Regions from separate parts of the Mesorhizobium sp. M1163 genome, predicted to be linked through region 1. Evidence: predicted binding sites of a transcription regulator. Region 1 holds the regulator's gene; each other region holds the start of a gene.

Region 1 (3,661 bases):
CTCGCATCAATCTCAAGTGACAGCCGCCTTGATGGCGAAGCGCGCATCCTTCCACGCACCGGTGCGCAGGATGTCCTCAAGCACTTCGACGGCCTGCCAGACATCGGCATAGCCGACATAGAGCGGGGTGAAGCCGAAGCGCATGGTCGATGGCGCGCGAAAATCGCCGATCACGCCACGTTCGATCAGCGCGCGCATGATCTGGTAGCCATGCTCGTGCATGAATGAAATCTGGCTGCCGCGTTTTTCCCCGTCGCGCGTGCTTTCGAGCGTTAGCCCGTAAGTGCCGCACTTTGCCTCGACAAGCTCGATGAACAGATCGGCCAGCGCGATGCTCTTCTTGCGCACCGCCGTCATGTCGACATCGTTCCAGATGTCGAGCGCGCCCTTCAGCGTGCGCATCGACAGGACCGGCTGGGTGCCGCACAGAAACCGGCGGATGCCGGTGCCGGCCGCATAGCCTGGCTCGAAGGCGAAGGGCCGTGCATGGCCCCACCAGCCGGTGAGCGGCTGCTGGATGTCGGCAAGATGCCGCTCAGCCGCATAGATGAAGGCAGGCGCGCCCGGTCCGCCATTCAGATATTTGTAGGTGCAGCCGACGGCAAAATCGGCGTTTGCCTTGTCGAGCTCGACTGGCATCGCACCGGCGGTGTGGCAGAGATCCCAGACGATCATCGCCCCGGCTTCCTGGGCCCTGCGCGTCAGCGCCGGCATGTCGCGCAGTTCGCCCGACTTGTAGTTGACGTGGTTGACCAGCACCACGGCGGTGCCTTCGTCGATCAGCTCTTCGATGCTCGGCGCGTCGACCCCCGAGAGGCGAAGCAGCGTATCTTTTCGCGTCGAAACCACACCCTCAGCCATGTAGAGATCTGTCGGAAAACTGTCGCCCTCGGCGACGATGACCTGCCGCTCCGGCCGCATGGCCATGGCGGCGTGCAGCAGCTTGTAGATGTTGACCGATGTCGTGTCGCAGACCACCGTCTGGCCGGCCGCGGCACCGATCAGGCGCCCGAGCTGGTCGCCGAGTTCGAGCGGCATGTTGAACCAGCCGGCCGTGTTCCAGGCGCGGATGAGATCATGCGCCCATTCTTCGGTCACTGCCTTGCTCAATTCATCGAAAGCGGCACGCGAAGCGGCCCCTAGCGAATTGCCGTCGAGATAGATCACTCCTTGCGGCAGCACAAAGCGGTCGCGCATCGCGCGCAGCGGATCTGCAGCATCCATCGCCCTTATGGCCACGAGATCGCGAATTCCTGTCATGATTTGTCTGCTCCCCCAAGATTCACCGCAACGCCGGACACGCATCGACGGCATCCATCGGTCACGAGCGGTTCTCCATTACCTGGTATCGCGCAGCAAGGCTCCACCGGCAACAAGTTGCCTGACCACGCGGTGGAAACCAGGAGCCAAGCCAACCCAAGGTTGGCGTTTTGAGTTCGTTTCGTTCACGGTGCATTGACCAAACCGCACAGTCGATACGGCTTCAATTCCGTGCCCTTTGCCGGCTGACGGCCGATACCAGTGCCGCCTTCTGGGAACCCAGAGGCCGCAAACGAAAGCAGAATCAAGGCGATGAGGCCCGCGGCGGTGAAAATGCAGCGTTCCGGTTTGGTGAGTGGTATCGTTTCCCGAGCCCTAACACATTCATTAAACTTTAAACAGTTGCGGAACACAACTGGAACAGATAGTGTTTGTTCTGGGTTTGTTTTTCTGATTCTGTTGGGGGTCGCTATGCTGACACGCAAACAACACGAACTGCTTATGTTCATCCACGAAAGGCTGAAGGAAAGCGGTATCCCGCCCTCCTTCGACGAGATGAAGGAAGCGCTCGACCTGGCTTCCAAATCGGGAATCCACCGGCTGATTACGGCGCTGGAGGAGCGCGGCTTCATTCGCCGTTTGCCCAACCGGGCCCGTGCACTGGAGGTGCTGCGCCTGCCCGATTCGATCGCCCCCGGCCTCAATGCGGCACGCAAGTTCTCGCCGAGCGTCATCCAGGGCAGTCTTGGGCAAGGTCCTCGGCAGGGCAAGCCGACATCGTCGCGCATGCCTGCAGCCGGCAATGACGACGATGTCGTCGCCGCCGTGTCGATCCCGGTGATGGGCCGCATCGCCGCTGGTGTGCCGATCGATGCCATCCAGCACCAGACGCATTCGATCTCGGTGCCGCCGGACATGATCATGGGCGGCGAGCATTATGCGCTGGAGGTCAAAGGCGATTCGATGATCGAGGCTGGCATTTTCGACGGCGACACGGTGATCATCCGCAATGCCGATACGGCGAGCCCCGGTGAGATCGTGGTGGCACTGGTCGACGAGGAAGAAGCGACGCTGAAGCGGTTCCGCCGCAAGGGCGCCTCGATCGCCCTGGAAGCCGCCAATCCGGCCTACGAGACGCGCATCTTCGGACCAGACAGGGTCAAGGTGCAGGGCAAGCTCGTTGGGCTGATCCGCCGCTACTGAGCTGCGCCCTTGGCGCCGGCTTTTGGCTTGTCGGCTCTGCGGTATGGCGGCATGCCCCGCGCCGCGCGTGAAAATTTCCGCTGCACGTGCCAGGGCCGGTATGATTTTTCGACGGCGAAGCGGATTTCGGCGCGTGTTGCCGCTTGTGGATCGAAATAGACGGCCGCACTTCCCGCGCGCGCCAGTTGCCGTTTGGTGACGACGAGGACCAGCCGGTCGTAGTAGCAGGGATTATGGGCGGTGGCGTCGTCGATGACGATCAAGCTGGCAAAGGCGCAGGCTGGCCGTGCAGTATCGCGGTCATTGGCTAGCGCGATGATCGCGCCGGATGGATGCCTGGCAAGGCAGAGACCGTCCGTGCAAATGAACGGCATGCCCGGCGGTAAGTCGGCCGGATCGGCAATGTCGAATTGCGGATCGTTCTTTCCAGGTGTTTCCGGCGCGACGATAGCCTCTGATGTGAGCGCGCGTTTCCAGTTGTCGATGGTGAACTCATTCGGGCGTGCCCGGTTGACCGCGAGTTCACCGCTGCCGATCGGCAGCGCGACGAGCCGTGCGTCCTCCGAGATCAATACATCGGGTACGCGCGTCTGCGTTGTCGTTAGCAAGCCGGCGAGCGCAAAAGGAAGGGCCACGAGCCGCAACCAGGTCGTCGCCATGCTGGCAATGACGAGGGCGATCGTCACCAAAAGGACAGATCTCAGCGAAATCAGCCCGACCGCATCGATCGGCGAGCGCTCGGAGATCCACCCGGACAGGGCGATCATCGCTGTCAGCCCCTTGCCCATCACGTAGAGGAAAGGCCCATCCGCGCCGAACGGCATCGCCAGCGCACTGAGGACGGCGAAGGGCATGACGACCAGTGAGACGATAGGCATGATGGCCAGATTGGCGAACAGGCTGAGCGGCGCCACGCGCTGGAAATGCCATATGGCGAAAAGCGCCGTGGCGCTCCCTGCAATGATCGAGGTCATCGCCAGGCCGCCCATGCCCAGCAGGACCTTTCGAGCGGCAAAGCGTAGCGGCGACAACCGCGGCGGCGGCGTGGTGGCCCCGCCGGCGCGGTAATCGGACCAGCCTGCATAGGCGCCGACAAGGGCCGCCGTCGCGGCGAAGGACATCTGGAAGCTCGGACCGACCACCTCGTGCGGCGACACCAGAATGACCGCGATGGCCGAGATCGCCAGGTTGCGCATGG
Region 2 (3,661 bases), on a different contig from region 1:
CATCGGAGGCTGAGGCGCATGGCCAGGATTGACGAGAGCCGCCCCTTCGTTCCCGTACGCATCGCGGTACTGACCGTTTCAGATACGCGCAGCCTCGCCGACGACAAATCCGGGCAGACCCTGGCCGACCGCATCACCGAGGCCGGCCACATCCTCGCCGCTCGTGACATCGTCACCGACGACCGCGACAAGATCCGCGACAAGGTTTTGGGCTGGTCGAAGGACGATGCGATCGATGTCGTCATCACCACCGGCGGCACCGGCTTCACCGGCCGCGACGTGACGCCGGAGGCGCTGGAGCCGATCTTCGAAAAGCGCATGGACGGCTTTTCCGAAGTGTTCCACCGCATCTCCTACGACAAGATCGGCACTTCGACGATCCAGAGCCGGGCAACCGGCGGCGTCGTCAACGCCACCTTCGTCTTCGTGTTGCCGGGCTCGCCCGGCGCCTGCAAGGACGCCTGGGACGGCATTTTGAAGCCGCAGCTCGACTATCGGCACATGCCCTGCAACTTCGTCGAGATCATGCCGCGCCTGGACGAGCATTTGCGGCGCGGCTGAGACGGAGCGAGGTATCAGCCGGGCGATCCCGCCTCAGCGAATGACCGGCTCGCCGTGAAACCGCCGGCGCGACGGCGGCGAGACGCCGAAGCCGACTTCCATCATCAGTCGTGGCGTGCGCGTCGGCACGGTACCCATATGGAAGCCGAACGGATCCTCGACAAAGCCGAGACCGGCCTGCCCCGTCAGCGTGACCGGGCTCTGCTCGCCATAGACGCCCAGCACCTCTTCCGCCGAATGGCCGACCAGAAGCGTCAGCTGATGCTTCAGGATGCGGCGGTTGTGGGAGCCGCGGACATAGACATGCGGCCCGGTGTCGTTGTCGACCGGCACCAGGTAGAAAAAGAACTTCAGCATGCGCCAGTCGTCGAGGTCGAAATGGTATTTGCCGAGCGAAGCCATGTTCTTGTCGGCGTCCGAGACGCCACCGGTCGGAAAGCTCCACCAGACGCGGGTCGTGATCAGCTTGGCCTGACTGCCGAGATAGTGCGCTGCGATGTCGAGAAGCAGCGGATCGCGCTGCACGGCGACCGCAGCGTTGCAGTCGAGGACCCGCTCGAAATAATGGCCGCTGAGCAGCGGGCGGCCGAAATGCTTTTCTGCATCGGCGTGTTTTTCGGGCAGGAATTCCAGCCGGCGGTCGAAATTGCCGAAGCATGGCGTGTGCTCGGCGAAGCGGGCGATCTCCTCATGGATGGCGGCCGGCAGCATCAGGCCCGAATAGAGCCCCTCCGTCCGCAGCGCGCCGACGACGGCATCGCGATCGACGCCGGCGAACATCGTTTCACTGACATTGCGCGCCGGCCGAACCGGCTTCGCACCGCGCCAGTGCAGCCGCCGCGCCGGCATGGTGCGGGCCAGCATGAACATCGGCAGCCATGCCGGATTCTCGCGAAGGTCGGAAAGATAGGTCGGAATGCGGGCGGCGATGCGGCGCAGCGTACCGCCGTTGCGTGCGATCGCCTCGAGGCTTGCAGCGCCGGACTTGTCAGGGCTTGAAAGGGTCATCGAGGTCCTCAAATGTCGAGGGAACAGCATCGACGATAGTCGTCGTCGCCGCTCCGGCACACCCCAAACCCATTCGCCCGTATCGCTGGGAATGGTAACCCCCGGCCAGATTTTGTGCAATGCACAATAAACGACAACCCGCCAGAAAATTTGCTTGGGCGGCGTTCCCTAGGCCGGGATGGTAAGCCGTCACTTCCGCGGCGCCACCCAGATCTCGGCGTGGAGCCTTCTTGTCGCCAGGCCGCGGGCGATGGCTTCGGCGCTGCGGGCGCCCTTCGACAGCGCAGCGGCGTGACGCTTGCTGATCACCAAGCCTTCGGCGAGGGCGCGATTTCCGGCAAAGACCCGCGACAGGAACGGCGCGCGGCTGCCGCGTGCCCGCGAAAATCGCGCCGCCATGGTTTGCCTAGCAGTATGGGCGACGACCTCGTCGATCCAGCCCTCCCCCAGCCGCGCGCCCGGTTCCAGCAAGAGCAGCCAGTCGCCCTTGGCCTGCCTGATGCCGGCGGCGATGCCGCCGCTGACATAGTGGCAGCCGGCATGTTCGGCGACGCGGTGCGTCTGATCGGTCGAGCCGGTGTCGCAGACGAGAACGTCGCGCACCACGCCTTCGACCGCACCGCCGATCAGCGAGGCGAGCGTGCGGGCGAGGCCCTCCTCGTCATTCAGGGTTTCGATCAGGACGCTGAGCATGTTTAGCCGAATAGCGGAAAGCGGTGGGCAGCGCCAGTTTTTGCGGCGCGCCATCAGAAAGTTCTTGCTTTGTTCCACTCAATGCGATAGGAATACATTCATGAGCAGAGCGATTCGACAGCGGGCGGACAGTCCCTGGGAAAGGGCCAAAATGGAACAGATCGTGCGTGCCGACATTGCCGCCTTCGGCGCTGGCAGGGCCGAGATGGCGAATGCGATGATCGAGCAGAGCGGCATGCGCGTCCGTCCGGACCGCAATCGCGGCAGGTCGGCGGGCATCAATCCGTCCGGCCGTTTCGAGCCGGTCAGCCGGCATGTGTTCGACGACGGCTGGAACTCGCTGGAGGAGCTGCCACCGTTCAAGACCGAGGTACAGGTCGAGAAGCCGCGCACCATCATCACCCGCAACGAATCGCCCGACATCTCCTTCGACCGCTCGATCAATCCCTATCGCGGCTGCGAACATGGCTGCGTCTATTGCTTCGCGCGGCCGACGCACAGCTTCATGGGCCTGTCGCCGGGGCTGGATTTCGAATCGAAGCTGTTTGCCAAGCCGGATGCGGCGCGGCTGCTCGACAAGGAATTGTCCAGGGATAATTACCAGCCGCGCACCATCGCCATCGGCACCAACACCGATCCCTACCAGCCGATCGAGAAGCAATACCGGATCATGCGCGAGATCCTCGAAGTGCTGGAGGCGCGTGGGCATCCGGTCGGCATCGTCACCAAGTCAGCGCTGGTGACACGCGACATCGACATTCTGTCACGCATGGCCGAACGCGGGCTGGCCAAGGTGGCACTGTCGGTGACGACATTGGACAGGATGCTGGCCAGAACGATGGAGCCGCGCGCGTCGACGCCGACCAAGCGGCTGGAGGCGATCAGGCAGCTTTCGGACGCCGGCATTCCGGCCTCGGTGATGGTCGCACCGATCATCCCCGGACTGACCGACCCGGAAATGGAGCGCATCCTCGATTCGGCGCAGGCAGCGGGCGCGCGTGAAGCGGGCTATGTGCTGCTGCGCCTGCCGCTGGAGGTCGCGCCGATCTTCAAGGACTGGCTGCTGCGCCACTATCCCGACCGCTATCGCCACGTCATGTCGCTGATCCGTTCGATGCGCGACGGCAAGGACTACGATTCGGAATGGGGCAAGCGCATGAAAGGCTCCGGCCCTTATGCCTGGCAGATCGGCCGCCGTTTCGAGATCGCCGCCAAACGGCTCGGCCTCAATGCCGAGCGGCGCTCGCTGAGGACCGACCGGTTCGTCCCCGCCGCCAAGGCAACCGAGCAGCTGATGCTGCTGTGACAAAGCGTCTCGTGCCAGCCGCTTGAAGCGGCCGGCAACAGGCGAAAAATCCCGTCCGGCCTGTCCTGTCCCCGGGCTTGCAGACGGTAGCCC
Region 3 (3,661 bases), on a different contig from region 1:
TCGATGCGATCGAGCAGCGGGCCGGAAATGCGCGCCTGGTAGTCGGTGCGGCAGCGGTCGCCGCGCAGGCAGCGATAGCCTGGCTCGCCGGCCATGCCGCAGCGGCACGGGTTCATCGCCGCGACCAGCTGGATGCGCGCCGGATAGGTGACGCGATGGTTGGCGCGCGCGATCATGCAGTCGCCGGTCTCCAGCGGCTGGCGCAGCGCATCGAGCGCCTGCGGCGAGAATTCGGGAAACTCGTCGAGGAACAGCACGCCGTGATGGGCAAGCGAGGCCTCGCCCGGCCGCACGCGCAAGCCGCCGCCGACCATCGCCGCCATCGAGGCCGAATGATGCGGCGCGCGGAACGGCCGCCGGTCGGTGAGCTTTCCTTCGCCGAGTTCGCCGGCCACCGACGCGATCATCGAGACTTCGAGCAATTCCTTCGGCGCAAGCGGCGGCAGGATCGACGGCAGCCGCTGCGCCAGCATCGATTTGCCGGACCCGGGCGGACCGACCATCAGCAGATTGTGGCCGCCGGCTGCCGCCACCTCCAGCGCCCGCTTGGCGGTCTCTTGCCCCTTGATGTCGGCAAGGTCGGGCAGGTCGCGCGCCGAAGCATGGATGCCGGCTTCCGGCCGCGACAGGACCTGCGTGCCGCGAAAATGATTGGCGATGGCGATCAGGCTGCGCGGCGCCAATATGTCGAAATCCTTGCCGGCCCACGCCGCTTCCGGCCCGCAGGCGAACGGGCAGATCAGGCCCTTGCCTTCGGCATTGGCGCCGATCGCCGCCGGCAGCGCGCCGGCCACCGCGGCAATGGTGCCGTCGAGCGATAATTCGCCAAGCACGACATAGCCGGCCAGCATGTCGCCCGGAATGGCGCCGAGTGCCGCCATCAAACCGAGCGCGATCGGCAGATCGTAATGGCTGCCCTCCTTGGGCAGGTCGGCAGGCGCCAGATTGACGGTGACCTTCTTCGACGGCATCGACAGGCCGGATGCATGCAGCGCCGCCTGCACCCGCTCGCGGCTTTCGGCTACAGCCTTGTCGGCCAGGCCGACGATGTGCATGTTGACCTTGCCCGGCGCGATCATCACCTGCACGTCGACCGGCACGGCCTCGATGCCCTGGAAAGCAACCGTGCGAACCCGCGCCACCATGTCTTCACCCCGGCTGCAGGCTTGCCCCAAGCCCTTGCGATCATGCCGCGAACGGCGTCACCGGAGACAACCACAGATTTCCGGCGAAGGCAAGAACATTTGGGGAACGGCTGAACGCAGCGGCTCCAATGGGTTGCAACGCGGCCGCTCCGAAGCGAGACTAGTTACGCTTGCCCTCCACCGCATCCCAGAACAGGCTGGCGATGTCGGCGCCGCCGAAGCGCTTCACTTCGCGTATGCCGGTCGGTGAGGTCACGTTGATCTCGGTCATGTAGTCGCCGATGACGTCGATGCCGACGAGGATGAAGCCGCGCTCCCTCAGCCACGGGCCGATGCGGGCACAGATCTCGCGTTCGCGCTCTGTCAGCTCGGTCTTTTCGGCGCGGCCGCCGACATGCATGTTGGAGCGCGAATCGTGCTCGGCCGGCACGCGGTTGATGGCGCCGACCGGCTCGCCGTCAATCAGGATGATGCGTTTGTCGCCGGCGCGCACCTCCTTGAGGTAGCGCTGCACGATGTAGGGTTCGCGGAACATCTGGCCGAACATTTCGAGCAGCGAGGCGAGGTTGCGGTCGGCCTCGTGCAGGTGGAAGATGCCGGCGCCGCCATTGCCGTAGAGCGGCTTGACGATGATGTCGCCAAACTCCTTGCGGAAGGCGGCGACTTCGAGCGGATCCTTGGTGATCAGCGTGTCCGGCATCAGGTCGGGAAATTCGGTGACGAAGATCTTTTCCGGGCTGTTGCGCACCCAGGCCGGGTCGTTGACCACCAGCGTCTTCGGATGGATGCGCTCGAGGATATGCGTGGTGGTGATGTAGTTCATGTCGAAGGGCGGATCCTGCCGCAAAAGGATGACGTCCATCTCCGAAAGATCGGTACGGATTTCTTCGCCCAGTGAATAATGGCTGCCCTTCTCGTCGCGGACCTGCATCGCCTCGATGCGGGCAAACACCTTGCCGTCGCGCAGCGACAGCCGGTCGGGCGTGTAGTGGAACAGCTGGTGGCCGCGCCGCTGCGCTTCCAGCGACAGCGCAAACGACGTGTCGCCGGCAATCGACACGGTGGAGATGTGGTCCATCTGGACGGCGACTTTCAGGGGCATGGCAGCTCTCCGGCGCACTTGCAGCGATCCACTTGGATGCACAAAGTACGCTCCAACACTTTTGAATCCATGCATCGTGCTGTCCGAAAATCGATTCCGATTTTCGCGCCGATGCATCGACGACAGCGATATAAGGAAATCGGCGGCTTCTGCCAATCGGCCAAGGTCATGATGAGGCTGCGCTTCGTTTGGCGCAGATCCCAATGCGATGTGCCGTCAGCGATCGAAGACCAACTTGGAATAGCCGAGGAAGGACAGCGCCATGGCAATCAGCGAGGCGACCGCAAGGGCGATGAGCGGCGACACCGTCGGCAGCGCGAACAGGATGGCGCAATAGACGAGATAATTGACGACGCTGGTGGCAATGCCGACGCCGCCATAGCGTGCGCCCTCTTGCGCGATGCCGCGGCTGGAAGGCGAAAACGTCAGATGGCGGTTGATCAACCAGGTGACGGACAGGGCAAAACCGATCGAAATGATGCGAGCCGCGAATGGTCCGAGCGGCGCTATCGTCAGCACCAGCCAAAGCGCCGCCGCATCGGCGACGAAGCCGACGCCGCCGGCGAAAATGAAGCGGGCGAGGCGTCCCATTCAGGCTCTAGGCCGCGCGCGGGGTCTTGCCCGGTCCGGCCTTCAAAGTCGCGAGGGCGCTTGCACGTTCACGTTCGACGCGACCGGAAGGCATCGACAGATAGAAGATGCGCTTCTGCTCGGCCCGGCCGCGCGACACCGAATCGAGGATTACCCCGGTCACCGCCGCCAGCATCGACAGCAGCAGCAGCCCGACCGACAGCACCCAGGTCGGCATGCGCGGCACAAGCCCGGTTTCGGCGAACTCGATCAGCACCGGCGCCATCAGGAACAGGCTCGATGCCAGGAAGAACACCGAAAAAGCGCCGAAGAAACGCAGCGGCTGTGTCTCCTTCATCAGCATGGCGAACATCCACAGGATCTTCGCGCCGTCGCGAAAGGTCGACAGCTTCGACGAGGAGCCTTCCGGCCGGCGGCCATAGTCGAGCCCGATCTCGCTCACCGGCAATTTGAGCTGCGAGGCGTGCACCGACATTTCGGTCTCGATCTCGAAACCGCCGGAAACGGCGGGAAAGCTCTTGACGAAGCGCCTGGTGAAGGCGCGGTACCCCGAGAAGATATCGGTAAAGTCCGAGCCGAACAGCCGCTTGTAGAGGCTGTTGAAGATGCGGTTGCCGAAGGCATGGCCAGTCCTGCCGGCATCGTCGGCGACGCCGCGCCTGGTGCCCACCACCATGTCGGAGCGCTCGGTCAGCAGCGTGTTGATCAGTTGCGGCGCGTCCTCCGGCGCATAGGTGCCGTCGCCGTCGGCCATCAGATAGATGTCGGCCTCGATGTCGGCGAACATGCGGCGCACGACATTGCCTTTGCCCTGGCGCGGCTC
Region 4 (3,661 bases), on a different contig from region 1:
AAGGGGTGTCATGCCAATTGGTCCCAAAGCACAGCAAGCTGGCGTCTTTCGTCCCTCCGATCTGGCGCTGCTGGGCCGCGTCTTCGATCGGTTGGAAGTTGAGGGCCAATCCAGCCGGCCAACTTGTAGCTCAGACATTCACGGCCGCGACGCTGGTCGCGCGAATAAATGATGGGCCTCGTCGAAAACGGCCCTTGGTAGGACCCGAAGCTCGCTTGCTTTGTAGGGGAGATGCTCGAGATATTGCGTCGTCAGCCAGGCAACCACTTGCGCTTGGGCCAAGTCGCGACGGCGCTTGATTGGCTCGCGATCAGCTCGTTTTGAGACCCAGAATTTGTGAGCGGCAAAAATACGCGGATCGGGAACCACGAGCCGCAACGGTCCGCCTTTTTCATCGATGGCGATTGCTTCGAAAGCAGGGGCATTTTCCAGCCATGCCAGGCCGGCGATCTCGGCGGCCACCAATTCGTCGTCGGCCTTCCCGACAGTTTCCCGGCTCGGCTTCCACGCCGGGTTTGCAAGCGGTTTGATCAGATCCACGAGGTATCCGTCGCGGTTCACCGCGCGGAACGTGGCGGATGAACGCTCGAAAGACCGATCGACCTTGCGCAAAAGGTTGATGAGCGCTCCATGTTCGACGTTGGCGCCAGACATGATCCGGAGGGACTGGCGCGAGTCCATGAGGAGATCGATATCTTGGGTCGATGTGATTCCGGGATCCACGAACACTCCGGCCGCCGCCTCATAGGCGTAGATCGCATTCGTGCCGGCAATACGAATGCCTTCCCCGAGAAGACCGGCGTTATCTATTGCCCTGATAATTCTTGCGGCGATCAGGGGAACACGTCCAAGCCGGAGCGCGCGATTGACAGCAGATTGGCGCTCCATCTGCTCCTGTCGCGCAGAGAGCGTTTCTTGGGCGGACGCGCGAGCTGTTTCCCAATCCGCCTTGACAGCTTCGCTCGCCGGCGAGCGCCGACCCTCTGCCTTTTGGTGTCGCACGCCAGCGGCGTCGTAGTAGCTTCGCATCAAGTGGTCAATGCCGTTCACGGTGTGCCAGACGAGGGATCCCCGAAAGCTCTTCGCCTTCCTTTGGGCCTCCTTGAGCGCAATGAAGCGTTGGTCGGAATTGACTTTTTCCCGACGCTGATCGTTATTTAATTCAACAAAATCAGCCAATTCAACAGTTACCCTGCATTTAGCTCCGAGCTGTTGCAATACACAATAGGCGGCGGAGCGGCCAATTGCAACAGCTCTCACGTGATTCCATTGCGACTGTTGAAGTAGCTGTATTAATTAAAAAATATGACGACGGAGCAGCTTTTCTACGGCAACGCAGTCGAAGCAAAAGCGCCGCTCGGACACGGCCTTCGCTCGTTCCATTCGATCCGCAGACCGGGCCGGTGCAAACGGTGTGAGAAAGCCTACCAAAGTGGCGGAACAAATCATGATCATTTCTCATTGTGGTGATCATCAAGGGAGATTGATCATGGGCGACCGGCACAACCTAAAAATCGAGAAATCGGCAAATGTCGAAAAGGACCCGGAAGATTGGGTCAGCGGAGATGACCCAATGACTCCCGCACAAGCCTCCTATTTGAAAACTCTGGCCGAACAGGCCGACGACCCTGACACCTATGCTGACGGCCTCAGCAAGGCGGAAGCTTCTAAACGCATTGATGTACTCCGGGAGAAGTTAGGCCTGTAGCGTCCGCTTGTGGCTTTTCGTCTCCCGGCGAAGGACAGCCGATCGGGTCGGATTGGGACAGTTTTGCTGCAGGTTGTGACCCGCGCAATTAGTTTTTCTGAATTGAGCGCGTTGCTGCTCGACTTGCGATAGAGACGACAAAACGGCGGAAGGGAGCGGCTTATAGGGTGCAGCAGCCCGGCATCCCTCTACGCTCGCCAAGACCTCGCGCCCGCCGGTCCAATCCTGCAGTCGAAACAGATCAGGACGTCCCGATGAGGGATATGGCCAGCAGCGACACAAAAAGGACAAGGGCGATTGCAGCGCCCCAGATGAGGACTTTTTCGGCGCCGCGTTGCTCTTCCTCGCGAGATATGTCTTTCGCCATTGCATGCATCCTTTGCGAAGGCAACGACTTAGCAACGTGCCGCGCCAAGGCTGAGTTCCCGGCAAAGCTCTCGGAATCAAACTTCGTGTTCTCCAACCGTCGGTTGGTGGACGCATTGCAACTGATGCATCTAAAGTTTCCTTGATCCGCGGGCACCGGGCATGCCCGACCCCGAGCCCCCGCCCTGCAACAGCGCTTGATCGGCCCCGCCGCATCAAACTGTGCGGCGGGCTTTTTTCCTCACGCGATGGAACACCGGCGCGCAGGGAAAGTTCTGCCCACGCAGCAAACTCTTTCCCTCATATTTTTGCTGCCAAATCGGATAGCTCCGACCGGCCCGCGTCGTTCTTTTCCTCCGGCGACGCGGGCTCGCCGTCCTCGCTATCGGTTGAGTAGCCACAGAACAAACGAGAGCACGATGCTGATCAGAATCCCGGTGCCGATCGGAGCATAAAACGTGAAGTTCTCACGTTGGATCACGATGTCACCGGGCAATTTGCCCAGACCGACCCGCGACAACCAGGGCCACAATAGGCCGATGGCAACTATGATCAAACCAATGACAATCAGAGTTCTGGACATGGCGGCATCAGCTGTCGTCCTTATAAGATTTGGCGGCTTCATCGATCTTACGCCAATCGTTTCCGTGGCGCCGCACAAGCTCCCGCGCCTGGACTGGCGATATACTTTGCGTTTCGACGATGTGGTTCACTTCCGTCTCCTCACCTTTCAAGGGACGCGAACGAGGGCTCGTTGGCTGTCTGGCCGTTGGGTTTTTTGCATCTCGTCTGGGCATGAATGGACCTCTCCTGGAGCAGAATAAACGGTCCGGCGCGGCGAAGGTTTCTCCACGCTGGCGCGTTGAGCAGTTCACCGATCGCCTCATTGGCTTCCCCTTGCGGGCAGACCATACGTTCTGGTGGTCTTGGACCCAAATGACCTGCACCGCGTTCTTTGCGAGCAGTGCTGTGCTTCGCAATCTGATGGAAAAATCCGACGTCCCTGCTTCACCGCAGACAGCTCCTGGTGCCGAAGCGCGCTTTCCGTACGGTCGCGCGGCGGTTGAGCGGTTTCGACAGACATTCCCGCGCGCCAGGTGGAGTGACGAGCGCAAAAGCTGGTTCGTGCCGGGAAAGACTGCAGCACGGCGCATCCAGCGCTGGCTTGCGCAAGAGGCGGATCTACGAGGAGCACATGATGACAGCAAGGGACGGGATGCTTTCGCCTTCGATCCCCTGTCGAGCCGGTATCTGGAAATCGCGGACGACCTGCGCATCCGCACGCCATATTCGCGGACGGTCCTCGAGGAACTGCGAGCCGTTCCATGGGCGAGCTGGGACGACGAACTGCGGGCCTGGAGGGTGCCTTTCCGCTCATACGAGGAGTTGAGGCGCCATTGGCCAAGCATCGAAAGGGCCGCAGGCCGCGCAGAACCGGACGAGAGGAAACGGCGACGGGAAGCGTCCAAAGACTCCGAGGAATATAAAGCCGCTAGATTGCGGTATGCCGAACGCAGGCGACGTCGCTATCCATTGCCTGCTGACGATTTACCCCGGCTTGGCCTTACCGTGGCGACGGAGCAATAC

What was found. Region 1 encodes LexA, which represses DNA repair genes until DNA is damaged. Its sites were predicted from a motif close to TGTTCNNNNTGTGTTCNG; they were not measured.
Region 2: NKH43_RS17860 (PA0069 family radical SAM protein) is a predicted target of LexA. The motif match lies at 2,322-2,339, and genes of this name have one in related genera.
Region 3: NKH43_RS14535 (YifB family Mg chelatase-like AAA ATPase) is a predicted target of LexA. The motif match lies at 1,237-1,254, and genes of this name have one in related genera.
Region 4: NKH43_RS26155 (DUF3072 domain-containing protein) is a predicted target of LexA. The motif match lies at 1,437-1,454, and genes of this name have one in related genera.

Annotation. Positions count from the first base shown of each region.
Region 1 is NZ_JAMYMF010000010.1:135,934-139,594, reverse strand. Features, by position in the region: gene kynU (kynureninase) at 13-1,260, opposite strand; gene lexA (transcriptional repressor LexA) at 1,732-2,463, shown strand; gene NKH43_RS12365 (ComEC/Rec2 family competence protein) at 2,457-3,661, opposite strand, start outside.
Region 2 is NZ_JAMYMF010000017.1:129,200-132,860, forward strand. Features, by position in the region: gene NKH43_RS17840 (4-(cytidine 5'-diphospho)-2-C-methyl-D-erythritol kinase) at 1-32, shown strand, start outside; gene moaB (molybdenum cofactor biosynthesis protein B) at 19-561, shown strand; gene NKH43_RS17850 (phytanoyl-CoA dioxygenase family protein) at 595-1,569, opposite strand; gene NKH43_RS17855 (glycosyltransferase) at 1,759-2,262, opposite strand; gene NKH43_RS17860 (PA0069 family radical SAM protein) at 2,414-3,568, shown strand.
Region 3 is NZ_JAMYMF010000013.1:47,714-51,374, reverse strand. Features, by position in the region: gene NKH43_RS14535 (YifB family Mg chelatase-like AAA ATPase) at 1-1,145, opposite strand, end outside; gene gshB (glutathione synthase) at 1,306-2,247, opposite strand; gene NKH43_RS14525 (GtrA family protein) at 2,464-2,838, opposite strand; gene NKH43_RS14520 (glycosyltransferase) at 2,846-3,661, opposite strand, start outside.
Region 4 is NZ_JAMYMF010000032.1:2,457-6,117, reverse strand. Features, by position in the region: gene NKH43_RS26160 (GSU2403 family nucleotidyltransferase fold protein) at 139-1,179, opposite strand; gene NKH43_RS26155 (DUF3072 domain-containing protein) at 1,490-1,708, shown strand; gene NKH43_RS26150 (hypothetical protein) at 1,950-2,075, opposite strand; gene NKH43_RS26145 (DUF2905 domain-containing protein) at 2,457-2,699, opposite strand; gene NKH43_RS26140 (hypothetical protein) at 3,059-3,661, shown strand, end outside.